Regions from separate parts of the Pseudomonas oplopanacis genome, predicted to be linked through region 1. Evidence: predicted binding sites of a transcription regulator. Region 1 holds the regulator's gene; each other region holds the start of a gene.
The links. Region 1 encodes FliA, which starts transcription of late flagellar genes. Its sites were predicted from a motif close to CTAAAGTTTNNNNNNNNNNNGCCGNTAA; they were not measured.
Positions count from the first base shown of each region.

Region 2: ACWKV5_RS16460 (methyl-accepting chemotaxis protein) is a predicted target of FliA. The motif match lies at 7,603-7,630, and genes of this name have one in related genera.
Region 3: ACWKV5_RS19645 (methyl-accepting chemotaxis protein) is a predicted target of FliA. The motif match lies at 5,420-5,447, and genes of this name have one in related genera.

Region 1 covers NZ_JBSKHV010000002.1:660,310-670,114, forward strand. The annotation lists gene flhA (flagellar biosynthesis protein FlhA) at 1-1,406, shown strand, start outside; gene flhF (flagellar biosynthesis GTPase FlhF) at 1,418-2,752, shown strand; gene fleN (flagellar synthesis regulator FleN) at 2,869-3,699, shown strand; gene fliA (RNA polymerase sigma factor FliA) at 3,696-4,436, shown strand; gene ACWKV5_RS07415 (chemotaxis response regulator CheY) at 4,604-4,975, shown strand; gene ACWKV5_RS07420 (protein phosphatase CheZ) at 4,998-5,786, shown strand; gene ACWKV5_RS07425 (chemotaxis protein CheA) at 5,841-8,093, shown strand; gene ACWKV5_RS07430 (protein-glutamate methylesterase/protein-glutamine glutaminase) at 8,143-9,282, shown strand; gene ACWKV5_RS07435 (flagellar motor protein) at 9,282-9,805, shown strand, end outside.
Region 2 covers NZ_JBSKHV010000007.1:230,354-240,158, reverse strand. The annotation lists gene treZ (malto-oligosyltrehalose trehalohydrolase) at 1-235, opposite strand, end outside; gene glgA (glycogen synthase GlgA) at 249-1,835, opposite strand; gene ACWKV5_RS16480 (D-2-hydroxyacid dehydrogenase family protein) at 2,416-3,369, opposite strand; gene ACWKV5_RS16475 (alpha/beta fold hydrolase) at 3,383-4,408, opposite strand; gene ACWKV5_RS16470 (YqaA family protein) at 4,494-4,928, opposite strand; gene ACWKV5_RS16465 (DUF411 domain-containing protein) at 4,928-5,374, opposite strand; gene ACWKV5_RS16460 (methyl-accepting chemotaxis protein) at 5,545-7,536, opposite strand; gene ACWKV5_RS16455 (hypothetical protein) at 7,920-8,450, shown strand; gene ACWKV5_RS16450 (aldo/keto reductase) at 8,493-9,488, opposite strand; gene ACWKV5_RS16445 (LysR family transcriptional regulator) at 9,607-9,805, shown strand, end outside.
Region 3 covers NZ_JBSKHV010000010.1:41,446-51,250, reverse strand. The annotation lists gene ACWKV5_RS19670 (DMT family transporter) at 1-399, opposite strand, end outside; gene ACWKV5_RS19665 (DMT family transporter) at 399-884, opposite strand; gene ACWKV5_RS19660 (LysR family transcriptional regulator) at 996-1,931, shown strand; gene ACWKV5_RS19655 (methyl-accepting chemotaxis protein) at 1,996-3,678, opposite strand; gene ACWKV5_RS19650 (Na+/H+ antiporter family protein) at 3,878-5,194, opposite strand; gene ACWKV5_RS19645 (methyl-accepting chemotaxis protein) at 5,489-7,636, shown strand; gene ACWKV5_RS19640 (sensor histidine kinase) at 7,785-9,098, opposite strand; gene ACWKV5_RS19635 (response regulator transcription factor) at 9,095-9,763, opposite strand; gene ACWKV5_RS19630 (PepSY domain-containing protein) at 9,767-9,805, opposite strand, start outside.

The sequences.
Region 1 (9,805 bases):
ACGCCCTGTTGACCATCGGTGACGGTTTGGTGGCGCAATTGCCATCACTGCTGTTATCGACAGCCGCCGCGATCATGGTGACCCGTGCTTCCGGTTCGGAAGACATGGGTAAGCAGATCAATCGCCAGATGTTCGCCTCGCCGAAAGCGTTGGCCGTCGCGGCGGGTCTGATGGCAGTGATGGGCCTGGTGCCCGGCATGCCGCACTTTTCCTTCCTGAGCATGGCCGCTCTCGCTGCCGGTGGTGCGTACCTGTTCTGGAAGAAGCAGAACGTGGTCAAGGTCCAGGCCCTGCAAGAGGTCAAGCGTCAGCAAGAGCTGCTGCCTTCGCCGGCTCGCGCCATGGAGACCAAGGAACTTGGCTGGGATGACGTCACGCCTATCGACATGATTGGCCTGGAAGTCGGCTATCGCCTGATTCCGCTGGTGGATCGCAATCAGGGTGGTCAACTGCTTGCGCGGATCAAGGGCGTGCGCAAGAAGCTGTCCCAGGACCTGGGCTTCCTGATGCCGACGGTGCATATCCGTGACAACCTCGACCTGGCGCCGAGTGCCTATCGCCTCACGTTGATGGGGGTGATCCTGGCCGAGGCCGAGATTTACCCGGATCGCGAACTGGCGATCAACCCGGGGCAGGTCTACGGTACGCTTAATGGCATAACCGCCAAAGATCCGGCTTTTGGCCTGGAGGCGGTCTGGATCGAAATCAGCCAGCGCGCCCAGGCGCAATCACTCGGTTACACGGTGGTCGATGCCAGTACCGTGGTAGCCACGCACTTGAACCAGATTCTGTACAAACACTCCAGCGAACTGATCGGTCACGAAGAAGTCCAGCAACTCATGCAATTGCTGGCCAAAAGCTCGCCTAAACTGGCTGAGGAATTGGTGCCGGGCGTGGTTTCGCTGTCGCAGCTGCTCAAAGTGTTGCAAGCGCTGCTGGCCGAACAGGTGCCTGTGCGGGACATTCGCAGCATTGCCGAGGCGATCGCCAACAACGCCGCCAAGAGTCAAGATACTGCCGCTTTGGTGGCCGCTGTGCGGGTCGGCGTATCCCGCGCAATCGTCCAAAGCATTGTAGGCACTGACTCCGAGCTACCAGTGATCACCCTGGAGCCAAGGTTGGAACAGATATTGCTCAATAGTCTTCAGAAGGCAGGACAAGGCTCGGAAGAGGGCGTTCTGCTGGAGCCAAGCATGGCAGAGAAGCTGCAGCGCTCGTTGATCGATGCGGCGCAGCGTCAGGAAATGCAAGGTCAACCGGTGATTCTGCTGGTGGCCGGCCCGGTTCGCGCCATGTTGTCGCGATTTGGCCGACTGGCAGTCCCGGGTTTGCATGTGTTGGCTTATCAGGAAATCCCTGACAACAAGCAAGTGACCATCGTTGCGACAGTAGGGCCCAACGGCTGAGGTAGTGGTTTATGCAAGTTAAGCGTTTTTTCGCCGCCGATATGCGTCAGGCCATGAAACTGGTTCGTGATGAGCTGGGCGCCGATGCCGCCATTATCGGCAATCGCCGGATTGCCGGTGGTGTCGAGCTGACGGCTGCGCTGGATTACAAATTGTCGGCGCTGGCCCCGCGTGTTCCGAACATGGAACTCGAGGATGAGCTGCGCAAGACCCAATCGCGCATCGTCACTGCCCAGGCTGAATTGAGCCTGCGTGGCGATGGCGAGACCGAAGGCGACAAGACCACCAATCGCCAGTTGTTCGCCGGCCTGCCACTGACCGCTGCCGAGCCACTAATCGAACCGACCTACGCCGAACCGCGTCGCTCCGCGCCTGCTCCGGCACCGGCTGCTGGCGGCGTGGATCCACGTGCGTTCGACTCGATGCGTTTCGAGCTCAACAGCCTGCGCGAACTGATGGAAGTACAGCTCGGTTCGCTAGCCTGGAATCAGCTGCAAGGTAGCCGTCCGGCCCAGGCCAACCTGTGGCGTCGCCTGCAACGCATCGGCCTGTCCGGCCCGTTGTCGCGCGATCTGTTGGCGATGATCGGTGATATCGATGAGCCTCGTCAGGCCTGGCGCATGTTGCTGGCGCACCTGGCGCGGATGATTGCTACCCCGGAAGTCGAGCCGCTGGAAGAAGGCGGCGTGATTGCCATGGTTGGTCCTGCCGGCATGGGCAAGACCACCACCCTGGCCAAGCTCGCAGCCCGTTACGTGCTCAAGTACGGCGCGCAGAACATCGCGCTGGTGAGCATGGACAGCTTTCGCATTGGCGCCCAGGAGCAGCTCAAGACGCTGGGGCGCATTCTCAATGTGTCGGTGACCCACGTCGATCCGGGCCAATCGCTGGTTCAGGCGCTGGAGCCACTGCTGCGCAAACGCGTGGTGCTGATTGATACCGCAGGCCTTCAGGCCAGCGATCCAGCCCTGCGCATGCAGCTCGAAAGCCTGGCCGGGCGTGGCATCAAATCAAAAAATTACCTGGTGCTCGCAACCACCAGCCAAAAACAGGTTCTAACAGCCGCTTATCATAGTTACAAACGCTGCGGGCTCGCTGGCTGCATCCTGACTAAACTGGATGAAACGGCAAGTCTCGGCGAGGTGCTGAGCCTGGCGATCAGTCATGAATTGCCGGTGGCGTACCTGACCGATGGCCCGCGGATCCCGGATGATTTGCATCTGCCGCGCCGTCATCAGTTGGTCAGTCGCGCCGTAAGCGTACAAATGCAGGAAGAACCCAGCGAAGAAGCCATGGCTGACATGTTCGCTGATATTTACCACAGCCCGACCAAGCAGGTTGGCTAAGGTAGTAATGAACAGTTTTTGTACCTACATCGATGGTCTGCCATGCATTGTTCCATTTGCGAACGCGCAGCCAGTAATGTGGCCTCCGTCTATGCAAGACAAGGTAAAGAAATAACATGGGCAGCATGCATCCCGTACAGGTGATCGCGGTGACCGGCGGCAAAGGTGGCGTCGGCAAGACTAACGTGTCAGTGAATTTGTCGCTGGCCCTGGCTGAGCTCGGCCGTCGCGTCATGCTGTTGGACGCTGACCTGGGCCTGGCGAACGTTGACGTCCTGCTGGGACTGACACCCAAACGTACCCTGGCCGACGTGATCGAAGGCCGCTGCGAGCTGCGCGACGTTCTGTTGCAGGGCCCGGGCGGTATTCGAATCGTTCCGGCCGCGTCTGGCACCCAGAGCATGGTTCATTTGAGCCCGGCTCAACACGCCGGACTGATCCAGGCCTTCAGCGACATCGGCGACAATCTCGACGTATTGGTGATCGACACCGCTGCGGGCATAGGTGACTCGGTAGTCAGTTTTGTTCGCGCAGCGCAGGAAGTCTTGCTGGTGGTCTGCGACGAGCCGACCTCGATCACCGACGCCTACGCGCTGATCAAACTGCTTAACCGCGATTACGGCATGAACCGCTTCCGCGTCCTGGCCAACATGGCCCAGAGCCCGCAAGAAGGTCGCAACCTGTTCGCCAAGTTGACCAAGGTCACCGACCGCTTTCTCGACGTGGCCTTGCAATACGTCGGCGCGGTGCCTTACGACGAAAGCGTGCGCAAGGCTGTGCAGAAACAACGTGCCGTGTATGAAGCCTTCCCGCGTTCCAAGTGCGCCCTGGCGTTCAAGGCCATCGCGCAGAAAGTTGATACCTGGCCGCTGCCTGCCAACCCGCGCGGGCACCTTGAGTTTTTCGTCGAGCGCCTCGTGCAACAGACCGCAGGACCCGTCCTATGACAGCCAGTGGCTACAACCTCTACAAGAAGTCGGCACGTGACGCGCAGTACGAGCTGATCGAGCGTTACGCGCCACTGGTCAAACGCATTGCTTACCACTTGCTGGCCCGTCTGCCGGCCAGTGTCCAGGTTGAAGACCTGATCCAGGCCGGGATGATCGGCCTGCTTGAAGTGTCGACCAAATACGACGCCAGCAAAGGCGCAAGTTTCGAGACGTACGCGGGCATACGAATCCGCGGCGCCATGCTCGATGAAGTACGCAAGGGGGACTGGGCGCCACGCTCGGTCCACCGAAATACCCGTATGGTCAGTGACGCAATTCGCTCTATTGAAGCTAAAACCGGCCGTGACGCTAAAGATCACGAGGTTGCGGCCGAACTCCAATTGAGTCTCGACGATTATTACGGGATTTTGAACGACACCCTGGGCAGCCGCTTATTCAGTTTCGACGATCTGTTGCAGGACGGCGAACACGAAGGGCTGCATGAGGATGGCGCGAGTGCTCATCTCGAGCCGTCACGCGATCTGGAAGATGAACGCTTCCAGGCGGCGCTGGCGGACGCGATTGCCAATTTGCCGGAGCGCGAGCGACTGGTGTTGGCGCTGTACTACGACGAAGAGTTGAATCTCAAGGAAATCGGTGAGGTCCTGGGGGTCAGCGAATCGCGGGTCAGCCAGTTACACAGCCAGTGCGCGGCCCGTTTGCGGGGGCGTTTGGGGGAGTGGCGAGCGCGCTGAAGGCAGTGTGGGGACACTGCGAACGGGGCTGGTGCGGATTTGAACGGCACCGGTCGCGATCTGTTGTGCTCCAGACAGTCATCGAGTGAATTGCCGAATTGATTGAAATGGCGCGTCCAGGTGCTGGGCGCGTTTAAGACTGCTTGGAGGTCGAATTGGACAAGAACATGAAAATCCTCATCGTTGATGACTTCTCAACGATGCGGCGGATCATAAAAAACCTGTTGCGTGACCTTGGGTTCACCAACACGGTCGAGGCTGACGATGGCACTACTGCCATTCCGGTTCTCAACAGCGGGAGCATCGACTTTCTGGTAACGGACTGGAACATGCCTGGCATGACCGGTATCGATCTGCTGCGCCACGTGCGCGCCGATGAAAAGCTCAAGCACCTGCCAGTGCTGATGGTGACCGCTGAAGCCAAGCGCGAGCAGATCATCGAAGCGGCCCAGGCCGGCGTAAACGGCTATGTGGTCAAACCCTTCACGGCCCAGGCGTTGAAAGAAAAAATCGAGAAGATTTTCGAACGCATCGGTTGATCCACTGCGCCACGGGGGAGCTATGGAGCATAAAGAATCTTCACAGGGCGATTTTGAATCGACCCTGAAAAAACATGCCGTCGAACTGGTCGCCAGCCTTGAAAAAGGCAGGTTCGGCGAGGCTGTGCAACTGATCCATGAGCTCAATCAGACCCGTGACCGTGGCCTGTATCAGGAAGTGGGCAAGCTCACTCGCGAGCTGCACAGCGCGATCGTCAATTTCCAGATTGACCCGAACATGCCGCAAGCCGAGGAAGTGTCGCAAATCACGGACGCCACCGAGCGCCTGGGGTATGTGGTCAAGCTGACCGAGGCCGCGGCCAACCGCACCATGGACCTGGTGGAAAGCGCCACGCCGCTGGTCAACAGCCTGAGCGAAGAAGCCCAGGCGTTGAGCACGGACTGGAGCCGGTTCATGCGCCGCGAAGTCGGGGCTGAAGAGTTCCGTGAGCTGGCCCGCCGCGTCGACGGTTTCCTGACACGCAGCACCGAGGACAACCGCACGGTGTCGAGCAACCTCAACGACATCCTGCTGGCTCAGGATTACCAGGACCTCACCGGTCAGGTGATCAAGCGCGTGACCCAGTTGGTCACCGAAGTTGAAAGCAATTTGCTCAAGCTCGTCCTCATGGCCAGCCAGGTAGACCGCTTTGCGGGTATCGAACATGACCGTGAATCGATGCTCGCCGAAAAAGATCCACAAAAACATCTCTCTCAGGGTGAAGGTCCGCAGATTCATGCCGATAAAAGAGAAGACGTTGTGTCCGGTCAGGACGATGTGGACGATTTGCTATCCAGCCTGGGATTTTAGCGTTTCAGCATTCTAGGTTTTTTAGGTTTTTAGACCTGTAGGAGCACCCCCTTAATGAGCTTCGGCGCCGATGAAGAGATCCTTCAGGATTTCCTGGTTGAGGCCGGCGAGATTCTAGAGCAACTGTCCGAACAACTGGTCGAGCTGGAAAGCCGACCGGATGATGCGGACTTGCTCAATGCAATTTTTCGCGGTTTTCACACTGTAAAAGGGGGCGCCGGCTTCCTCCAGCTCAACGAGCTGGTGGAGTGCTGCCACATCGCCGAGAACGTGTTCGACATCCTGCGCAAGGGTGAGCGTCGCGTCGATTCGGAACTGATGGACGTGGTCCTCGAAGCGCTGGACGCGGTGAACAGCATGTTCGGCGAAGTCCGCGAGCGTAGCCCGGTCACCGCTGCGACACCTGAATTGCTGGAGGCCCTGGCCCGTCTGGCCGAGCCGCAAACCGCAGATGAAGCTGCACCGGTTGCTGAAGTGGTTGAAGCACCTGCCGCCGAAAGCGAATCGGGCGACATCACCGATAACGAATTCGAACAACTGCTGGACTCGCTGAATGCCGTCAAGGCTCAGGCCGAAGCGCCAGTGGCTGCACCAACGCCTGCCAGCGATGCCGCTGCCAGCGACGAAATCACCGATGCCGAGTTCGAGTCATTACTCGATCAACTGCACGGCAAAGGCCAGTTCGCCGTCGACGCCGTGGCCCCAGCGCCAGCGGCACCGGCTGCGCCGAAAGCGGCGGGCGACAGCTCCGACATTACCGACGACGAATTTGAAGCTCTGCTCGATCAGCTGCACGGCAAGGGCAACTTTGCGGTGGATGCGCTGGAGTCGGCCATTGCTTCGGTACCAGCTACACCTGCGCCAACCGCAGCGGCGGCGGGCGGGGATCTGATCTCCGATCACGAGTTCGAATCGCTGCTCGACGAATTGCACGGTAAAGGCAAGTTCACCGACGTGGCGACAGGCTCTGTTGTCACTGCTGCGGCGCCCGTTGCCAAGGCAGCGGCACCCGTGGCCAAGGTGCCAGATCCAAAAGCCGAGGCACCGAAAGTCGAGGCGTCGAAACCGGTTGCCGCCGCTGCACCGGCCCCGGCCCGTGCTCCGGCTGCGCCGCCGCCGGAAAAACCGGCGAGCGAAGCCGAGACCACCGTGCGGGTCGATACCGCGCGTCTCGACGAAATCATGAACATGGTCGGCGAACTGGTACTGGTGCGTAACCGTTTGGTTCGCCTGGGTGCCAACAGTGCCGACGAGGCCATGTCCAAGGCTGTGTCGAACCTCGACGTGGTCACGGCTGACCTGCAAACCGCGGTCATGAAGACCCGGATGCAACCGATCAAGAAAGTCTTCGGACGCTTCCCGCGTCTGGTTCGCGACCTGGCTCGCCAGCTCAAGAAAGAGATCAACCTGGAACTGGTCGGCGAAGAAACCGACCTCGACAAGAACCTCGTCGAGGCCCTGGCCGACCCGCTGGTCCACTTGGTGCGCAACGCGGTCGACCACGGCATCGAGTCGCCGGAAGAGCGCGAAGCCTCGGGCAAGTCCCGTGGCGGCAAGGTGATCCTTGCAGCGGAACAGGAAGGCGACCACATCCTGCTGTCGATCAGCGATGACGGCAAAGGCATGGACCCGCACGTCCTGCGTTCCATCGCGGTAAAACGCGGTGTGATGGACAAGGACGCGGCGGATCGCTTGAGCGACACCGAGTGCTACAACCTGATTTTCGCGCCTGGGTTCTCGACCAAGACCGAGATCTCCGACGTGTCGGGTCGTGGCGTGGGCATGGACGTGGTGAAAACCAAGATTTCCCAGCTCAACGGTTCGATCAACATCTACTCGACCAAAGGCCAGGGCTCGAAGATCGTCATCAAGGTCCCGCTGACCCTGGCGATCATGCCGACGCTGATGGTCATGCTCGGCAACCAGGCGTTTGCGTTCCCGCTGGTGAACGTCAACGAGATCTTCCACCTCGACCTGTCGACCACCAACGTGGTGGACGGTCAGGAAGTGGTGATCGTGCGCGACAAGGCGCTGCCACTGTTTTACCTCAAGCGCTGGCTGGTCAGCTCCGCCGCTCACGAAGAGCAGCGCGAAGGCCATGTGGTGATCCTTTCGGTGGGCACGCAACGGATCGGCTTTGTCGTCGATCAGTTGGTGGGCCAGGAAGAAGTGGTCATCAAGCCATTGGGCAAAATGCTCCAGGGAACCCCGGGCATGTCGGGCGCCACCATCACCGGTGACGGCCGCATTGCGCTGATTCTCGATGTTCCGAGCATGCTCAAGCGTTACGCCACGCGGCGTATTTGATTCTGGTGGAGCGGGGCGACTGAGCCTCGCTCCGTCTAACGGAGTGTTTATGGCAGTCAAAGTCCTGGTGGTGGACGATTCGGGGTTTTTCCGCCGCCGCGTCTCGGAAATTCTTTCAGCGGATTCGAATATCCAGGTCGTCGGAACGGCGACCAACGGAAAAGAGGCGATCGATCAGGCCCTGGCCCTCAAGCCGGACGTGATCACGATGGACTACGAAATGCCCATGATGGACGGCATCACCGCCGTGCGACACATCATGCAGCGCTGCCCGACGCCGGTTTTGATGTTCTCCTCGCTGACGCACGAAGGCGCCCGGGTGACCCTCGATGCGCTGGATGCCGGCGCCGTGGATTTCCTGCCGAAGAATTTCGAAGACATCTCCCGAAACCCGGAGAAGGTCAAGCAACTGCTGTGCGAAAAGATCCTGAGCATTTCGCGCAGTAACCGTCGCGCCAATACCTACAGTGCACCGGCCCCGGTCGCCGCACCTGCCCCGACGCCTGCGCCTGCCAGCGCCAGCAGTTACGGCAGCCACGCACCGTCGCGTCCTGCGCCGGCACCGATTCCGGCACGCACCCATGCGCCTGTGTCGTCCGGCCCATCGTCGCCTGCACCGAAACGCAAGGCCTACAAACTGGTGGCCATCGGCACGTCCACGGGCGGTCCGGTTGCGCTGCAACGGGTGCTGACCCAGTTGCCGGCCAACTTCCCGGCACCGCTGGTGTTGATCCAGCACATGCCGGCGGCCTTCACCAAGGCTTTCGCCGAACGCCTGGACAAGCTCTGCCGCATCAGCGTCAAGGAAGCCGAGGATGGCGACATCCTGCGTCCTGGCCTGGCGTTGCTGGCACCGGGTGGCAAACAAATGATGATCGATGGCCGTGGCGCGGTGAAAATCCTGCCGGGCGACGAACGTCTGAATTACAAACCCAGCGTGGACATCACCTTTGGTTCAGCGGCCAAGTCCTACGGCGACAAAGTTCTGGCGGTCGTGCTGACCGGCATGGGCGCCGACGGTCGTGAAGGGGCTCGCCTGCTCAAGCAGAGCGGCAGTGCGATCTGGGCTCAGGATGAAGCCAGCTGCGTGATCTACGGCATGCCGATGGCCATCGTCAAAGCCGATCTCGCCGACGCGATCTATGGGCTGGAAGATATTGGCAAGCACCTGGTCGAGGCGTGTATCTGATGGATGTTTTAAGCCTGATTGGCATCATCATGGCGTTCGTCGCCATCATTGGCGGCAACTACCTTGAAGGCGGCCACCTCGGCGCGCTGGCCAACGGCCCGGCAGCCTTGATCGTCCTCGGTGGCACCATCGGCGCAGCCTTGCTGCAATCGCCGATGAGCGCCTTCAAGCGTGCCATGCAAATCCTTGGCTGGATTCTGTTTCCGCCACGCGTTGACCTGGCCGGTGGCATCGATCGCGTGGTGAACTGGAGCCTGACGGCCCGTAAGGAAGGCTTGCTCGGTCTGGAAGGGGTGGCCGATGCCGAACCCGACAGCTACTCGCGCAAAGGCCTGCAACTGCTGGTTGACGGTGCCGAACCGGAAGCGATTCGCAGCATTCTGGAAGTGGATTTCTACACCCAGGAAAGCCGCGACATCGAAGCCGCCAAAGTTTTCGAAAGCATGGGCGGCTACGCGCCGACCATCGGGATTATCGGTGCGGTGATGGGCCTGATCCATGTCATGGGCAACCTGGCCGATCC
Region 2 (9,805 bases), on a different contig from region 1:
CCGGGTCCGGGACCTCCAGCTCGCCATCGATGTTGAAACGGTAGCGGGTGCCCGCGGGGCAGCGAGTCTTGATCACGAACCAGCCGTTAGCCTGGGGCAACAGCGGCAAGGATTGTCCATTTTCCAGTTCGACACTGACGTAAAACGCATCCGGCGCCCACAACGCAAAACGCGTGTGCTCTGCGTCCAGCATGATTGCGCCGTGGGGCCAGGTCTCAAGGGTCCGTAACGGCATCGTTGAAAACCTCTTACTGTCGGCCTGATTTACCCAAGGCCTTGGCCACAAGTTGTTCGTAGAGTTCGGCGTACGGTTCCACCGCCTTGCACCAGTTGAACGGCGCGGCCATGGCCCGGCACCGCATGGCATGCAACAGATCGGGGAAGGCGAACACCTTGAACGCACGGCTCAGGGCTTCCTGATAACTCTCGACGGTGGATTCATCGAAGAGGAAACCGGTCACGCCGTTTTCAATGGTGTCGGCCAGACCGCCGGTGTTGCGGGCGACTGGCAACGAGCCGAAGCGCTGGGCGTACATCTGGCTCAGGCCGCAGGGTTCGTAGCGCGAAGGCATCAGCAGGAAATCGCTGCCGGCGAACATGCGGCGGGCGTCGGTTTCGTTGAAGCCGATGCGCACGCCGATCTGCCCCGGGAAGCGCAGGGCCAGTTCACGCATGGCTTGTTCTTCTTCCGGTTCGCCACGGCCGATGATTGCAATCTGGCCGCCGGATTTGACGATGTACTCGGAGACTGCTTCGGTCAGGTCCAGGCCTTTCTGATAAACCAGGCGCGAAACCACGGCAAACAGCGGACCTTCGGAATCGGCCAGGCCGAACAATTCGCGTACGTGCGCGGCATTCACTGCCTTGCCGTCCCAGTCGCCAATGCTGAACGGGCGGAACAGGTGTGTATCAGTCGCGGCGTCCCAGCTTTCATCAATACCGTTGGGGATGCCGCTAAGCAGGCCTTGCTGGGTCTTGGCGGCGAGAAAACCGTCCAGACCACAGCCGAAGGCCGGCGTAGTGATTTCCTGGGCGTAGGTGGCGCTGACCGTGGTGATGTGGCTCGAATAGGCCATGCCGGCCTTGAGGAACGACATCTTGCCGTAGAACTCCATGCCTTCCTGTTGCAGGGCGTGCGCGGGAATCCCCAATTCAGGGCAGGAGCCGAGGCTGGTCACGCCTTGATAGGCCAGGTTATGGATGGTGAACAACGTCGGGGTGCGCTGCCCACGCCAGTGCATGTACGCCGGCGCCAGGCCAGCAGGCCAGTCATGGGCGTGCACCAGATCCGGGCACCAGTGAATTTGCGCGAGATTGGCGGCGATATCGGCGGCGGCGAGGCCCAGGCGGGCGAAACGAATGTGGTTGTCTGGCCAGTCGCGGCCATTGTTGGCGCCGTAGGGCGAACCTTCGCGCTCGTAGAGTTCAGGGCAGATCAACACGTAAATGACCAGACCGTCGGGCATGTCCATGCGCCCGATTTTGCAGGGCGGCAGTGCGGCGTGCCCACCCAGTTCACCAATGATGTGGATCGGGTTCTCGCTGTGCAGCACTTGCGGGTATCCGGGAATCAGCACCCGCACATCGTGCAGGTGCGACATGGCCCGTGGCAGGGCGGCGGAGACGTCGCCCAGGCCGCCGGTCTTGACCAGGTCGGCAATTTCGGAGGTCACGAACAACACTTTCTTTCTATTCGGATTCTGACTGGCAGCCGGTGCCAGCGTCTTGGTTCCCGGGACGCTGATGGATTGCGCGCTCGGTGCATTGACGGCGCTCGATTCGCCGACCTGCTGATGAGCACGTTCTCCCTGAATATCTAAAGCCGCACTTATCATATGAATCTCCCGTGGTGTTGATCTAATGCTTAGGTCTGGCACAAACGGTGGTGGCCAATTCCTGTGGCCGGACGCAAACGCGCACGCATCGTGGCAAATGCTGCCCAATGCGGTGAAGCAGATGGGTTGGAGGGGCCGTTGCAAGGAATGCACCAGTCGCGTTGGCCCTACCTTTAACCTGACCCATGGCCAGGACTGAAAGTTTCGAGTTTTTTACAGCCAGATGACCGACCGGTTTTACCTCGCGAAAATGAGTCTAGGCCAGATCCTAGAGCGGGGCGGGTCATCTGGTGAAATTGTTCGACAATCAGTTTCAAGAGGGTAAAAGAACCGCGCGCGCAGGGGGAAACGCACCGACGAAGTGCAGGTTTATTTTTGGGGGTGGGTCAAAACGGGACTGGCAAGTCACGAAAATGGGCGGGTGGGGAGGTGTGGTTGCACTGTTGCGGTGCGTTTGGTTCAGGTTGATGTGGTGTATTTGATGGCCCCTTCGCGAGCAGGCTCGCTCCCACATTAGATCTCCGGTGTACTCAGGACCAATGTGGGAGCGAGCCTGCTCGCGAAGAACGATAACTCGGTCTTAAGTGAAAACCCGGGTCGGGTTACCCGCCGCCCACGCTTGAACATCTTCGATCATCTGCGAAAAGAACATCTGATAGTTTTGCCGACTCACATAGCCGACATGCGGCGTCGCCAGCACATTTTCCAGCGTCCGGAACGGATGATGTTCAGGCAACGGCTCCACTTCAAACACATCCAGTGCCGCCCCGGCCAGGCGATTTTTCTGCAACGCCTTGATCAGCGCCGCCTCATCCACAATCGGTCCACGGGCGGTATTGACCAGCAGTGCCGTGGGTTTCATCCAGTCCAGCGCCTGGGCGTCGACCAAGCCACGGCTGCGGTCGCTGAGCACCAGATGCACCGACAGCACGTCGGCCTGTTCAAATAATTCCTGCTTGCTGACATAGGTCACGCCGACTTCAGCAGACGCTTCAGGTGTCAGGTTCTCGCTCCAGGCAATCACCCGCATGCCGAACACTTGCCCGAATTGAGCGACGCGCTTGCCGATGCTGCCAAGCCCGAGGATGGCCAGGGTCTTGCCGTGCAGGTCGCCACCCAGACCTTGCTGCCAAAGACCTGCGCGCAAGGCGTTGGCTTCGGCGACGAGGTTGCGGGTGGCGGCCATGATCAGCGCCCAGGTCAGTTCCGGCGCGGCGTGTTTGTAGCTGTCGGTGCCGCAAACCTGAATCCCCAACGCAGCCGCCGCTTTCAAATCCAGCGCCGCATTGCGCATGCCGCCGGTCACCAGCAGTTTGAGTCTGGGCAACCGACGCAGCAGGTCCTCATCGAACCGGGTGCGTTCGCGCATCACGCAAATCACCTCGAAGGCCCCCAGACGCTCGGCCAGGGTTTCATTGTCGGCCGGGTAGTCGTGGACAAAACTCACCTCGCCAACGCTGTCCAGCACCGACCAGTCCACCACGTCGCGCGCGACGTCCTGCCAGTCATCGATCACCGCAATCTGCACCGCCATCAGCCTTACCTCATCAATGAACGGGGTTGGTTTTGTTCAGCCAGTCGAGCAAGGCCTTGTGGAATTGCGCCGGTTCTTCCATCTGCGGCGCGTGGCCCATGCCGGGGAATTCAACCAGGGTCGACTGTGGAATCAGTTTTGCCACGTCCTTGCCGAGCACGTCGTAGTGACCGAGCTTCGCCTTGACCTCGGGCGTGGCGATGTCACTGCCGATGGCCGTGGTGTCGGAGGTGCCGATCAACAACAGCGTCGGCATCTTCAGGTCTTTGAATTCGTAATACACCGGTTGAGTGAAGATCATGTCGTAGATCAGCGCCGAGTTCCACGCGACTTGCGTATGCCCCGGGCCTTTGTTCAGGCCGGCGAGCATGTCGACCCAACGATCGAACTCCGGCTTCCAGCGGCCACCGTAATAGGTGTTGCGCTCATAGGTGCGGATGCCGTCGGCGTTGAGTTTGAGCTCGCGCGCGTACCATTGATCGACGGTGCGGTAGGGCACGCCGAGGGCTTTCCAGTCTTCCAGGCCAATGGGATTGACCAGCGCCAGTTGCTCGACCTGTTCGGGGTATTGCAGCGCATAGCGGGTGGCGAGCATGCCGCCGGTGGAGTGACCGAGGACGCTGGCCTTCTGAATGCCGAGGGCCTTGAGCAGTTGCTGGGTGTTGGTCGCCAGTTGCTGGAAGCTGTACTGATAATTGTCGGGTTTGCTCGAGGTGCAGAAACCGATCTGGTCCGGGGCGATGACCCGGTAGCCTGCCTCGCTGAGGACCTTGATCGAACTGTCCCAGGTCGCTCCGCAGAAGTTCTTGCCATGCATCAGCACCACGCTGCGGCCATTGGCCTTGCCATGGGCGGCGACGTCCATGTAACCCATTTGCAAGGATTTGCCCTGGGACTCAAAGGCGAAATGCTTGACGGTGTAGGGGTAATCGAAGCCCTGCAATTCAGGGCCATATTCCGGCCCGTCGGCGTGGGCGACAAGGGGCAGTGCGGCGGTCAGCAACAGGCTGGGCAGCCAGCGGGAGAGGGCGAGGGGCATGGGTGAACTCCAAAGAAAACCCGCCGATGCTGGATCGGCCGGATTAGGGCGACATTAAACACAGGCAATCGCCGCGCACGATCGTTCAACCCATCCAGCCCAGCGTGGCCAGGGCCAGTACGCCATAACGGGCGGCCTTGGCCAGGGTCACAATCAGCAGGAATCGCCCCAAGGGTTCACGCATGACGCCGGCCACCAGCGTCAGCGGGTCACCGATGATCGGCACCCAGCTCAGCAGCAAAGACCAATGGCCGTAGCGCTGATAGTGCTCTCGGGCGTTTGCCAGATGACGAGGGCTGACCGGAAACCAGCGTCGGTCGCGAAACCGTTCGATACCGCGTCCCAACCACCAGTTCACCAGCGAACCGAGTACGTTGCCCAGCGTTGCGACGGCCAGCAGCGACCAAAGCCAGTATTTGTCGCTGAGCAACAACCCCACCAGCACCGCTTCAGACTGCAGCGGCAGCAACGTCGCGGCACCGAACGCGGCGAGAAACAGCCCGAGGTAAGCGCCGGACATCAATGGGCGGGGTAGTCCGCCACCACGACATCACTGCCGTCCTTTTTCAGGCCGATCACTTGATAGGCATCGCTCATGCCATCCATTTCCATCCCGGGCGAGCCCATGGGCATGCCGGGAGCGGCAACGCCCAGCAGGTCGTCACGCTTGCTCAGTGCCAGCACCTGGTCTGCCGGTACATGGCCTTCGACGAACTTGCCATTGATCAGCGCGGTATGGCACGACGCCAGACGCGGTGGCACACCGTGCTGTTGCTTGAATTCGCTCATGTTGGATTCGACGTGGTCTTCAACCTTGAAACCGTTGGCTTCGAGGTGGCTGATCCATTTTTTGCAGCAGCCGCAATTGGCGTCGCGGTGCACTTCGATGGGGATCAGGTCGGCGGCGTGAGCGAGGGAGGAAATAAAAAGCACGCTCAGGGCGGCCAGACGCAGAGGGGTTCGCATGGGAAAGTCTCGACTCGGGTGACGGTCAAAAAAAGAGGCATTTTGACCAGTTTAGCCACGGATGAGCGACGAGATTGTTTCCAAGTGATGCAAACACAACGCAGCCTACGCAGAACCCTGTGGGAGCGAGCTTGCTCGCTCCCACAGGTTTTGCCCCAGGGTTCAGGTTCTCAACGAACCTTGAACCGCCCCATGATCGAACTGACGCGCGCATTGGCGTCCACCAGTTGCCGGGTATTCAGTTCGCTGGCCTGACCGCTTTTCACCAGTTCATCCACCATGTGGCGGATCTGCACCATGCTGCGGTTGATCTCTTCGGTCACCGCACTTTGCTGCGAGGCGGCGGTTGCGATTTGAGTGCTCAGGCCGTTGATGTGGCTGACGGAACCGGCCATTTCATCCAGGCCGGAGTTGACCCGTGCTGTCGCGTCGGCGGCGGACTGGCAACTGGCCTGGGTGTTTTCCATTGCCGCGACCGAGGAACTGACGCCTTGGGTCAGGCGCGTGAGCATTTCATTGATTTCCGAGGTGCTGGCCTGAGTGCGGCCGGCGAGGGCGCGGACTTCATCGGCGACCACCGCAAAGCCTCGGCCTTGTTCACCGGCCCGGGCCGCTTCGATGGCTGCGTTCAATGCAAGCAAGTTGGTTTGCCCGGCGATGGCGCCAATCACCCCGAGAATCTCGGTGATGCGTTGGGCGTCCTGCTGCATGCTTTCGACTTTGTGGGTGGCGCTCGCCACTTCCTCGATCAACGCAACCACGCTGCTCGACGCTTCGCCCACCACCACCCGCGAACGGTCGGCGTTCTCGTTGGCGCGCTTGGTGAAGGCCGCTGTCTCGGCGGCATTTTGCGCGACACTTTCAGCGGTCGAACTCATCTCGGTAATGGCGGTGACGGTCTGATCGGTTTCCGAGGCGTGGCGCACCAGGATCTGACTGGTGTGGGCCGAGGTGCGTTGCAGGTTGTCCAGGATCGAGGCCATGGCGCCGGTGGCCTGGGTCACTTCACCGATCATGTTTTGCAAGTAGACAAGAAACGCGTTGACCGAGTGGCCGATGGCGCCCAGTTCGTCTTCGGCACGAATGATGATGCGTTTGGTCAGGTCGGCGTCGCCGGTCGACAGCGCGTCGATATTGGTCTTGAGGATTTTCAGGCGCTGGACCAGTTGGCGGATCGCGTAGATCTGCAGCATTGCCAGCAGGATCACCATCGGAATTTGCAGCAGGCTCAGAGTGCTGAGCACGTCGTCGCGCTGGGCGGTGATCAGTTTGCTCGGCAGGGCGGTGGCGAGGAACCACGGCGAGCCTTCGATGGGGCGCATGAAGAACGTGCTGTCTTCGCCGTTGTTGTCGAATTCGACGCGCTGCGACTGGTCACGGTTTTGCAGGCCGGCTTTCACCTGGCTGGCGAACGGTGAGTTGCTCGCCAGTTCACTGATGTTTTTCAGGACGATGGGCCCGCTGATGCGCGAACTGTTGCTGATGATCTTGCCGTCGGCTTCGACGATCAACATCTCGGCGCCAAGGTCCTTTTCCTTTTGCGCGATCAAGTCATTGAAGAAGCCCAGCGTCACGTCGATGGTTGACACGCCGTACGCCACGCCATTTTTCTGAATAGCCATGGCGCAGTTGGTGCGAGGCTCGGCACTGGCGTCATCTTTATAAGCCGCCGCCCAGGCACATTGGCCACGTGGCGTTTGCATGCCGCCCTTGTACCAGGCCTGGTCGTAGTAGTTCGGCGCAGCGTCGCTGTTCCAGAACGTGTTGACTGCCAGTTTGCCCGAGGCGTCGCGGTGCCAGAAGGTGCTGAATTTGTTGCGCCCGGCTTCACGTTGGCCGGGCAACGGCCAGATCCCGCCGCCGAAGACTTTCAATTCACCGTACTGATCCACCAGGCCAGGCAACACCGTGTCGATGCCGGCGCTGTCGAGCAACGGAATGGTTTGGGTAATGCTGCGTTGCTGGGCCTGAACCTTGTTCAGTTCACCCTGGATTTGCCGGGCGACGTCGGCGATGCGGTTGAGGGCCACCTGTTCTTCGGTATGGCGCAGCTTAGGCGCGACCAGCTGGCTGATGCCGACCACCGTCAGCACGAACAGCAACAGGATAAACAGGACCAGAAACAGCGTGTAGCGAGCCTGGATCGAACGGAATGTGGGCATGGGGCCGGTCCTTGTGTGCAGCACTTTTATTATTAGGTTTGGAGGGGGCATCGGTGCTTCATCGGGCTATCGGCTTGCGCAGGGATAGCTTTAGGCACGATCGTCCAAGAACGGGCATCAGTGGGAAAGGCGTCAGGTATCGAAACGGATACAAATAAACTAACCGAGATGTACGAAGAACCCTGTTAGTTGTCTAGACCAATCCGGAAAAGTTTGTCTAGACCAATAAAGGCGGGCACTTGCTAGTTTGTATCTGAAATGTACGTAAATTGTAAAAAGCCGAAAATAGTTGTTGGAGTGGCCAGTTGCCAGAGCCGATACTCGCCCGCTCTAAACCCGCTCAAGAAGGAACTGAATATGGTCACGCAGTCGGAAGCTCAGTCATGACTATCGGCTATGCAGGAGGGTGGACGCCGAAGGCCGGTCTGCTGGTGCAGGACACAGGCGGCGGCAAGCCCGTGACGCACAGCGCCAGGGTCAAGCAAATGCTTGCGCTGGTGGGCTCGAATCCAAACGCGCTGAACGCGGCGAGAATGGATGAGCAGAAAATATTCAGGAACGTTAAAGGCTTCGACCCGGAAAATGTATCGTCCAAACAACTGGGAAATCTCAGTGCGTTTTTACGCGGCAAAGGTCTGATTTCCGATATTACGTCGATGACGCTGATGAACGCCGGGGACAAGTTCGACCGGTTCGGGGTACAGAATGACCCGGATGCGAAGTTCAATGCGCTGGAGTACTTTGCCACACAACTGGACACCATCCAGAACAACAGCATCAAGGGCGATAAATATGCGATTGGCCTGATCCCGGAATACAAGACAGCCATCTACGTCCTGCAAAACCTGGCCACTTACGGCAAGGGCAATGGCACTACGGTCCCGACGGACAAGGGTGTCAACTCCAAGGCGTGAAAGGTTGCCGGCCCGCTCAGTTGAGCGGGCCGGGCACCGTTGCTAGCGGTCGAGCAACTTCATGACTTCCTCGGGGTAACGCATGCCTGCGGTGGCATTGGCGGGGAATATCGCTTCCAGCGCTTTCAATTCATCTGCGCTGAGTTTCACCTCCAGCGCCGCGACGTTTTCTTCCAGGTATTTGCGCTGTTTGGTTCCAGGGATCGGGATCAGGTAGTCACCTTGCGCCAGCACCCAGGCCAACGCCAACTGACCTGCCGACACGTCTTTTTCTGCGGCCAGTGCCTGTACTTGCTGCACCAGCAGCAGATTCTTCGCAAAGTTCTCCCCTTGAAAACGCGGGCTGAAACGACGGTAATCATCCGCCGCAAAGTCGTCCGGGCTTTTCAGTGCTCCCGTTAGAAAGCCACGTCCCAGCGGGCTGTAAGGCACAAACGCCACGCCCAGTCGCTGACACGCGGCCAGGCAGCCGTTTGCCTCTTGATCGCGGCTCCACAACGAATACTCACTTTGCAGCGCGCTGATGGGGTGGACCTTGTGCGCTCGTTCCAGAGTGGCGACCGACGCCTCGCTCAAGCCCAGGTAACGCACCTTGCCGGTCTTCACCAGCTCGGCCATGGCGCCGACGGTTTCTTCGATGGCTACCTGCGGATCGATCCGGTGCTGGTAATACAAATCCAGGGTTTCAACGCCGAGACGCTTGAGTGTGCCGTCGATGGAGGCGCGAATGTAGTCCGGTCGGCCATTGACACCCCGTGCGGTGGGGTTGGACGGGTCACGGACAATGCCGAACTTGCTCGCCAGAAACACCTGGTCGCGTTTGCCGGCAATGGCTTTGCCGATCAACTCTTCGTTGGTGTGCGGGCCGTACATATCGGCGGTGTCGAGCAGGTTGATCCCGAGTTCGAGTGCGCGATGCAGGGTAGCAATGGCCTCGCGGGTGTCTACGCCAGTGGTGTAGAAATCGGTCATGCCCATGCAGCCCAGGCCGATGGCGGAAACCTGAGGGCCGTTTTTGCCCAATTGACGTGTTTGCATGAAATCAACTCCCTGTGGTGTGAGTGCACAGTGTCGACCTCGACAGAAACAAGATAAACCGGCTAAAACTGCTATCACTGTTCGTATTTTCTAAATAGTCATCAGGGCCGCCAGAACAATGGACCGTTTTAACGCCATGCGCGTGTTTACCCGAATCGTCGAGCTGGGCGGGTTCGCCAAAGCGGCAGACAGCCTGCAATTGCCCCGCGCGTCGGTCACTGTTTTGATCAAGCAGCTTGAAGCGCATCTCGGGGTGCAACTGCTGCAACGCACCACGCGACAGATCAGCCTGACACTCGACGGCGCGGCCTATTACC
Region 3 (9,805 bases), on a different contig from region 1:
CATCGCCACGATCCGGCTGTTCGACAGGTCGATGGCCGGATTGCCCAGCCAGCCGAAATTGTCGATCAGCATGCCCATGCCCAGTTGCCCGACAATCACCGCCACGGTCGCCACCGCCGTGCCGACCTTGGGCACCGCGCCGACCATGACCATCATGTACACCACGCCAAACAGCGCGCCACTGAGCTGCCATTTCGGTACGTCCAACAAACTCACGGCCTGCGCCGGTTCGAAAAACAGGATCAGCAGCCCGGTGACCACCGCGCCCACCACGAAGGTCAGCAAACTGCTGCGCAACACGCCAACCGTTTCGCCCAGACGGCCATTGATCGCCGCCTGCACACTCAACACCGCACCGGCCGCGACGATCACGGCCAACAAAATAATCAGATTCATCATCAACCCCGAGCGATCAGAACAAGTGCCACGACAATCAACAGCAACGCCAGCCAGCGTTCACCGTTGACCTTTTTGCGAGCGGCGCCGAACCAGCCGAAGTGGTCGATCAGCACGCTTTTGCCGACCTGCCCGCAGAGGATCGCGATCATGGTCATTGCAATGCCGATGTGCGGCGTGGCCAGGGTCAGCACCACCACATAGATCGGCCCGAGAAAGCCGCCGATCAACTGCCAGCGCGGCAAGGTGTTCAACGCCGGGCCCTGTTGCGGGCCGCTGAACAACAGCAGCAAAAACAGAATCGCCGAGCCGACCCCGAAGATGCTCAACGTCGCCCATAAATGCCCGACCTGAACCCCGAGCGGCCCGAGCAACCCGGCCTCCACGGAAAGGCCCATGCCGGCGAGGATCACCAGCGGCAACAGCAATAGCCGCAGCCCTGGTTTGGTCGCGGGGGTGACCGCGGTGTCAATTGAAGACGCTTGCATAAGGGAAACCTGCCTGTAGAAACAATGGCCGGCATTATCCAGTGGCAGAGCTTTGCGATAAATGGGAGCATCCTGACAACACTTTTGCGCAACTCGCACAGCAGGACGAACATGCACGGTCTCAACGAACTCGGATTCAAGGCACTTCGGCTGTTTGTCGCCGTGCTCGACCACGGCAGTTTTTCCGAAGTGGCGCGGCGCGAGGGCCTGGCGCCCTCTTCGATTTCCCGGCAGATCCAACTGATGGAACAGGCCCTGAGCCAGCAATTGCTCTACCGTCACACCCGCGCCGTCACGCCCACCGAAGCCGGGCGCATGCTCGGTCATCATGCGCGACTGGTGCTGGTGCAACTGGAGGAAGCCGAGCAAGCCTTGCAGGAACAGCAAAGCGAACCGAGCGGACTGGTGCGGATCAACGCCCCGGTGGTGTTCGGCCAACGGCACCTGACGCCGTGGCTGGGACAATTGTGCGAGCGCTATCCCAAGTTGCAACTGGATATCCAGCAAACCGACCACTACATCGACCCGCTGCAAGAAGGCGCCGACCTGCTGTTTCGCATCGGCCCGCTGCACGACTCCAGCATGCAGGCACGGATCCTCGCGCCGCACCGCTTTCAAGTCGCCGCCAGCCCGGCCTATCTCGAACGCCACGGCACGCCGCAACGCCCTGAAGACCTCGCGGCGCATCAATGCCTGGCCTACAAAGGTGCGACCGGCTTGCAACGCTGGTTTTTCCGCAAGGATCAGCAAGACTGGACGCCCTACTCCGTCAAAGGCCCGATCACCGGCAACCACGCCGACACCCTGGTTCAAGCGGCTGAACAAGGGTTGGGGCTGGTGATGTTTCCGTCGTGGCTGATTGGTGAAGCGGTGCGCGAAGGCACGCTGGTGCCAGTGCTGGGGGACTTTCAGGTATCCAACAGCCTTGAGCCGCAGCAGATTGCGGTGTTATGGCCGGGCAGCCGACGGTTGTCGGTGAAGGTGCGCACGGTGATTGATTTCTTTGTCGAGTGCTTTGGGCCGATTCCGTACTGGGACAGACCGTAATCACCTGTGGCGAGGGAGCTTGCTCCCTCGCCACAAAGGCTCGCTCCCACCGGTTTTGTGAGTGTCAGATACGGAACTGGCCGACCAGTTTGCCGAGGCGCTGGCCGAGGTCTGCCAGGCTGCGCGACGTCTGCGCACCGAGTTGGGTTTCATCCGCCACATTGTCCACGGCAACCGCGATCTGATGCACGCTGCGGTTGATCTCTTCCGCCACTGCCGTTTGCTCTTCCGCAGCGCTGGCGATCTGTGCGTTCATCGAATTGATAGTGCCGATCAACTGCGCCATGGTGTCCAGCGAGGCGCCCGCCTCATTGGCCTGGGCGGAAGTGCCGTCACCCGCTTCACTGGAACGGCGCATGGCTTCCACCGCCGATTGGGTCCCGGCCTGCAAGCGGTCAATCATGCTCTGGATTTCCTGGGTGCTGATCTGCGTGCGACTGGCCAGCGCCCGCACTTCATCGGCCACCACCGCAAACCCGCGGCCTGCTTCACCGGCGCGTGCCGCTTCGATGGCGGCGTTGAGCGCCAACAGGTTGGTCTGATCGGCAATCGAACGGATCACCCCGAGCACGCTGACAATCGACGACACGTCTTTTTGCAAGCTGTCCAGGGATACGCCGCTGCTGCGGATGTCGTCCACCAGCGCATGAATCTTGACGATGCTGCCCGCGACCACGCGTTTGGCGGCCTGACCTTCTTCGTCGGTCTGCTGCGCCGCGACTGCCGCGTTTTGCGCACTTTTGGCCACTTCCTGCGCCGCTGCCGACATTTCGTTGATCGCCGTGGCGACCTGATCGGTCTCGTGACGTTGACGCTCCATGGCCTGGTCTGAGCGCTGGGCCTGATCGGACACCTGGTTCACCAGCCCAGTCAGTTGTGTGGTCATTTCGGTGATCTGACGCACGAGGCTGTGGATCTTGTCGACAAAACGGTTGAACGAGCCCGCCAGTTCGCCGAGCTCATCCTGGCTGGTGATGGTCAGGCGACGGGTCAGGTCGCCCTCGCCTGCAGCGATGTCATCGAGGTTGGCTTTCATCATGTTCAACGGGCGCAGGATGGTGTTGGCCAGCAGCATGCCGACCGCCGCGATCACCAACAGCACCACCACGGCAATCCCGACGATGCTCAGCAGCACGCCTTCCATGCGCTCCTGAACCTTGGCTTCCACCAGCGCGACTTGCGCTTCGATGCCGTCGAGGTTGACCGACGTACCCACCGCCATGTCCCACTTCGACAGGTATTCGGTGTAGCCCAGTTTAGGCACCAGCACTTGGGTGTTGCCGGGCAGCGGCGAGCTGTATTGCAGGTAGTGCGTCCCGTCCTTGGCGACTTTCACCAGGTCGCGGTTGACGTAGACGCCGTTCGGGTCGCGGTTGTCCTTGAAGCTCTGGCCCACGCCTTCGGGGCTGTTGGCCTTGAACAGGCGAACAGTGTTGGAGTCGTAGCCGAAGAAGTAGCCTTCCTTGCCGTAGGTGATGCTCGACAGCAACTTGATCACCTGCGCCCGCGCGGCATCATCACCGGGGGCGGCGGCGTCGTAGAGCGGTTTGATCGTGGTCATGGCCACGGCCACGTAGCTTTGCAGAGTGGCCTTGGCGTCGTTGAGCAGGCGCTGGCGCGTTTCCTCGACTTCCTTGTGCGCCTGTTCCTGAAGCACGAACAGCGTGGTCAGGCTGATAACCAGGGCAAAGAGCAACACCGGAAGAACGGCAAGGGACAGGACTTTAGCCTTCAGGCTCATGCGCATGACGGTTCACTCTTTTGGTTTTGTTGGCGTGGTTAAAGGCTTTAACGGCACGCCGGGCCAAAAGTTGAGCGCGGTCCCCTGTGGGAGCGAGCCTGCTCGCGAAAGCGGTGTGCCAGTCGATGTTGATGTTGACTGATACACCGCTTTCGCGAGCAGGCTCGCTCCCACATTTAGTCCACTGTGATGAGGAAGAACGGGGTTAGAGAATCATCGCAGCCACCCAACCAAACGCCAGCAGCGGCAGGTTGTAGTGCAGGAACGTCGGGACCACGGTGTCCCAGATGTGGTGATGCTGGCCGTCGATGTTCAAACCCGAGGTCGGGCCCAGCGTCGAGTCAGAGGCTGGCGAGCCGGCGTCACCCAGGGCGCCGGCCGTGCCGACGATGCAGACGATGGCCAGCGGGCTGAACCCAAGCTGCACGCACAGCGGCACGAAAATCGCCGCCAGGATCGGCACGGTGGAGAACGACGAACCGATGCCCATGGTCACCAGCAAACCGACCAGCAACATCAACAGGGCGCCGATGCCCTTGCTGTGGTTGATCCACGAGGCCGAGGATTCCACCAGCGTCTGCACCTGGCCGGTGGCTTTCATCACTTCGGCAAAGCCGGAGGCGGCGATCATGATGAAGCCGATCATCGCCATCATCTTCATGCCTTCGGTGAACAGGTCGTCGGTTTCACGCCACTTCACAATGCCCGACACCGAGAAAATCAGGAACCCGGCCAGGGCGCCGATGATCATCGAGTCCAGCAGCAACTGAATAATGAAGGCCGCCACAATGGCCACGCCCGCGACCATCAGGCTCAGCGGGTTGTACTGCACCGCGACCTGTTCGACTTGCTCGATTTTTTCCAGGTCATAGACGCGCTTCTTGCGGTAGCTGAAAAACGCCACCGCCAGGCCGAACACCATGCCCAGCGCCGGAATGCCCATGGCGTGGGTGACATTGATGCCGCTGATGTCCACACCGCTGCGGGCGACGTTGGCCAGCAGAATCTCGTTGAGGAAGATGTTGCCGAAGCCCACCGGCAGGAACATGTACGGGGTGATCAAACCGAAGGTCATCACGCAGGCAATCAAGCGGCGATCCAGTTGCAGCTTGGTCAGCACGTATAAAAGCGGCGGTACCAGCAGGGGGATAAAGGCGATATGTATCGGCAGAATGTTCTGCGAAGCGATGGCCACCACCCACAGCAAACCGATCAGCAGCCACTTGACTTGACCGCCACCGCTGGCGTGTTGCCGATCGACCATCGCCAGGGCCTTGTCCGCCAGGGCATGGGCCATGCCGGACTTGGCAATCGCCACGGCGAACGCGCCGAGCAGGGCATAGGACAACGCCACCGTCGCCCCGCCGCCGAGGCCGCTGTTGAAGGCTTTGAGCGTGGCGTCGATGCCCAGGCCACCGGTCAGGCCACCCACCAGCGCGCCGACAATCAGCGCGATCACAACGTGCACGCGGGACAGGCTGAGAATCAGCATGATGCCGACCGCGGCGATTACAGCATTAATCATCGTTACCTCAAGGCAAGCGAAATGAGCTCAGCCGGCAGTCTGCGAAGAGCCGCCAGCGGATTAAGGAATGGGTTTTATTAGAGGGCGCGCACTGTGCCGCAGAGTGGGCTCGGTGTCAAAGCGCGAGGGTCTGGCGATATGTAACGGACAGTGAACCCCCTCGCCACAATAGTGCCCCCCTTTCACCACAGCCAATCGCGGGTTTCGATATTTGCCAAAGGGATAAAGAAAGCAGATTTGCGGCCGCTACAGTGCAAAGTCTCAGATATTTATCGAATAAAGGACGTCTCCATGTCACTAAGACAACTTTCCATCCAATGGAAAATCACCCTGTTGGCCGGGCTTTGCCTGGCCGGCATCGTGACCCTGCTGGTGGGGCTTTCGCTGTACCGCATGGAGCACAGCTCCGCGATGGTGAAAGCCTCAAGCATGGAGATGCTCACCGAAGCCGCCCAGGCGCGCATCGAATCCCAGGGTGAAAACCAGGCGCTGCTGATTCGCCAGCAGTTCATGGACGCCTATCAATATGGCCATGGTTTCTCGCGTCAGGTGCTGTTCCTGCGCGATCAGGCGGAAAAGCGCTTCCTGGACGCCTTCGACCTGCGCGAAGACCTGACCCGCCAGGTCAAGTCGGCTCTGCAAGCCAACCCGGAACTGCTCGGCCTGTCGCTGGTGTTCGAAGCCAATGCGCTGGACGGCAAGGACGAACTGTTCACCGGCCAGGCGGAGCTCGGCAGCAACGACAAGGGCCGTTTCGCCCTGTACTGGTCACAGCCGACTCCGGGCAAAGTGAAATCCATGGCGCTGCCGGAAAGTGACATGGCCGACACCAGCACCGGCCCCAGCGGCGAACCGGCCAATGCCTGGTTCACCTGCCCGCGTACGTCGCTCAAGCCGTGCGTGATCGAACCGTACTTCTACGTGATCGACGGCCAGAACGTGCTGATGACCAGCATCGTGTTCCCGCTGATGGTCAACGGCAAAGTGATCGCCTCGCTGTCGGTGGACATCAACCTCAACAGCCTGCAGGCCATGAGCCAGGGCGCGAGCAAAAAGCTCTATGACGGCCAGACCAACGTCAGCATCCTCAGCCCGGTCGGTTTGCTCGCCGGCTACAGTGCCGACGCCAGCAAACTCAGCCAGCGCCTGGACAGCGTGGACAAGGCCAACGGCGCCGAGCTGATCCGCATGCTCGCCGGCAGCAGCAAAACCGAAAGCCTGCACAACGATCACCAGTTGAAAGTGCTGGCGCCGTTCCAGCCGATTCCCGGTGGCAAATCCTGGGGCGTGCTGCTCGACGTGCCGGAAAAAGTCCTGGTCGGCCCGGCCGAAATCCTGAAAAAACAACTCGACGACAGCAACACCACCGGCACTCTGGTCGAGCTCAGCCTCGGCGTGCTGGCCGCATTGATCGGCCTGTTACTGGTGTGGCTGATGGCCCGCAGCGTGACCAAACCGATCCTTGGCGTGGCCCATATGCTGGAAGACATCGCCAGCGGCGAAGGCGACCTGACCCGGCGCCTGGCCTATGACAAGAAGGACGAACTGGGCCAGTTGGCCGGCTGGTTCAACCGTTTCCTCGACAAGCTGCAACCGATCATCGCCGAGGTCAAACGCTCGGTGCAGGACGCACGCAGCACGGCGGACCAGTCGTCCGCCATCGCCACCCAGACCAGCGCCGGCATGGAGCAGCAATACCGTCAGGTCGATCAGGTCGCCACCGCGTCCCACGAAATGAGCGCTACCGCCCAGGACGTCGCCCGCAGTGCCGCGCAAGCCGCGCAGGCGGCCAAGGATGCGGATCAGGCGACTCGCCGCGGGTTGACCGTGATCGACCAGACCACCACCAGCATCGACCACCTCGCCGCTGACATGAGCGCGGCCATGGTGCAAGTCGAAGGGCTGGCGGCGAACAGCGAGAAAATCGGTTCGGTGCTGGAAGTGATTCGCGCGATTGCCGAACAAACCAACCTGTTGGCTCTCAACGCTGCCATCGAAGCCGCCCGTGCCGGTGAGGCCGGACGCGGTTTTGCCGTGGTCGCCGATGAAGTGCGCAATCTGGCGCGCCGCACTCAGGAATCGGTCGAGGAAACCCGCCTGGTGATCGAGCAATTGCAAAGCGGCACCCAGGACGTGGTCGGCTCGATGAACAACAGCCATCGTCAGGCTCAGGGCAGTGTCGAACAGGTCAGCCAAGCCGTGACTGCGCTGCGCCAGATCGGCGATGCAGTGACCGTGATCAGCGACATGAACCTGCAGATTGCTTCGGCGGCGGAAGAACAGAGCGCCGTGGCGGAAGAGATCAATAACAACGTGGCAACGATTCGCGACGTGACGGAATCGCTGTCGGGGCAGGCGAATGAATCGGCGCGGGTCAGCCAGTCGCTGAACAGCCTGGCGAATCAACAGCAGAGTCTGATGGATCAGTTCCGGGTCTGACCCGGCTATCGCGTCAGCTGAAGATCAAAATGTGGGAGCGAGCCTGCTCGCGAAAGCGGTGTGTCAGGTAACAGAGATGTCGACTGACACACCGCCTTCGCGAGCAGGCTCGCTCCCACAGGGGATTTTTGGTGGGGTTTGGATTGGGTCAGCGTTTGGGGAGTTCGATCACGACCTTCAACCCGCCCCACTCGCTCTCGTCCAGCCGCAACACCCCACCCCACGTGTCGACGATGTCGCGCACAATCCCCAGCCCCAACCCGTGCCCATCCGTCTGTTCATCCAGCCGCGTACCGCGACTGAACACTTGCGCCCGCTGGTCCTCGGGAATCCCCGGCCCATCGTCTTCCACGCTCAACTCAAACCCGTCTGCCGTCTCGACCACGCTCAAGCGAACCTCGGCATCCGCCCATTTACAGGCGTTGTCGAGCAAGTTACCGAGCAGTTCAAGCAAGTCCTCACGGTCCCACGGCAGCTGCAAACCGGCCGGTGCGCGGTAGCTGAGCGCCAGGTGCTCGCCATGAATCATGTTCAACGTCGCCAACAGCCCCGGCAGTTCTTCATCACAATCAAACAACGCCCCCGGCAGCGCGTCGCCGGACAATCGGGCGCGGTTGAGTTCGCGGTTGAGGCGTTGCTGGACCTGTTCCAGCTGCTGTTTGAGGATCTTGCGCAACTCGGGATGAGCGTCGAGTTTTTCGCTGGACGCCAGGCTCAACAGCACCGCCAGCGGGGTTTTCAAGGCGTGACCGAGGTTGCCCAAGGCATTGCGCGAACGCTTGAGGCTGTCTTCGGTGTGCGCGAGCAAATGGTTGATCTGTGCCACCAGCGGCACAAGTTCCACTGGCACCTGATCATCCAGTTGCGAGCGCTGACCTTGTTGCAACTGGGCGATCTGTTCGCGGGCCTTTTCCAGCGGGCGCAAGGCGCGGCGCACAGTGATGCGTTGCAGCAGCAAAATCAGCAGCAACCCGGCCAATCCCAGTCCCAGCCCCACTTGCTGCATGCGTTTGAAGCTCTCGCGCACCGGCGTGTAGTCCTGCGCGACGCTGATGGAAATCGACTGGCCAAGGCGTCGATAGTCGGAACGCAACACCAGTAACTGCTGCCCTTCCGGCCCCAATTGCAGGTTGCTGTGCAGGCCCGGATGCTCCAGCCGTGGCAACTCCTGATCCCACAGCGAACGGGAGCGCCAGTGGTTATCGTCGAAATCAATGCGGAAGTAATGCCCGGAGAACGGGCGTTGATAGGCCGGCGACAGATGCCGCTCATCCAGTTGCAAGCCTTGCGGCCCACGGACCAGCGCCACCAGCAGGTTTTCGCTGTCGTCGCGCAGCCCGGCTTCGAGGTAGCGCTGCAAGCCCATTTCGAACAACCACAGGCTGGTTTGCGCCAGCACCAGGCCGACGACGACCATGACGCTGATCAGTCCCAGGCTCAAGCGGCGCTGGATCGACCTCACTGAGCAGCCCCGCCGAACAGGTAACCCTGACCGCGACGGGTTTCGATCACGCTGCGACCAAGTTTGCGGCGCAGGTGGTTGACGTGAACTTCCAGCACGTTGGAATCGCGCTCGGTTTCACCGTCGTAGAGGTGTTCGGCGAGGTGGCTTTTGGAGAGGATCTGTTCAGGGTGCAGCATAAAATAGCGCAGCAGGCGAAACTCGGCGGCGGTCAGCTGAATGTCGGCGCCATCGCGGGTCACGCACTGACGGCCTTCATCGAGGTGCAGCCCGGCCGCCTTGAGCGTCGGCTGATTGGCCTGGCCGTGGGAGCGACGCAGCAGCGCCTGAACCCGCAGGTGCAATTCTTCTGGATGAAAGGGCTTGGTCAGATAATCGTCGGCACCGGCCTTGAGGCCTTCGATGCGCTCGGCCCACGAATCGCGTGCGGTGAGGATCAGCACCGGCGTCGACAAACCGCCATCGCGCCATTGCTTCAGCACCTCAAGCCCCGACAAACCCGGCAGGCCGAGGTCGAGGATGATCAAATCATAGGGCTCGCTGCTGCCCTGATAGACCGCATCGCGACCGTCGGCCAGCCAGTCCACCGCATAACCCTGACGATTGAGGCCGGCCATCAGTTCGTCGGCCAACGGCACGTGGTCTTCCACCAGCAGCAATCGCATCGATCAGTCTTCCTTGTCTTTGAGTAAACGGCCGGTGGTGGC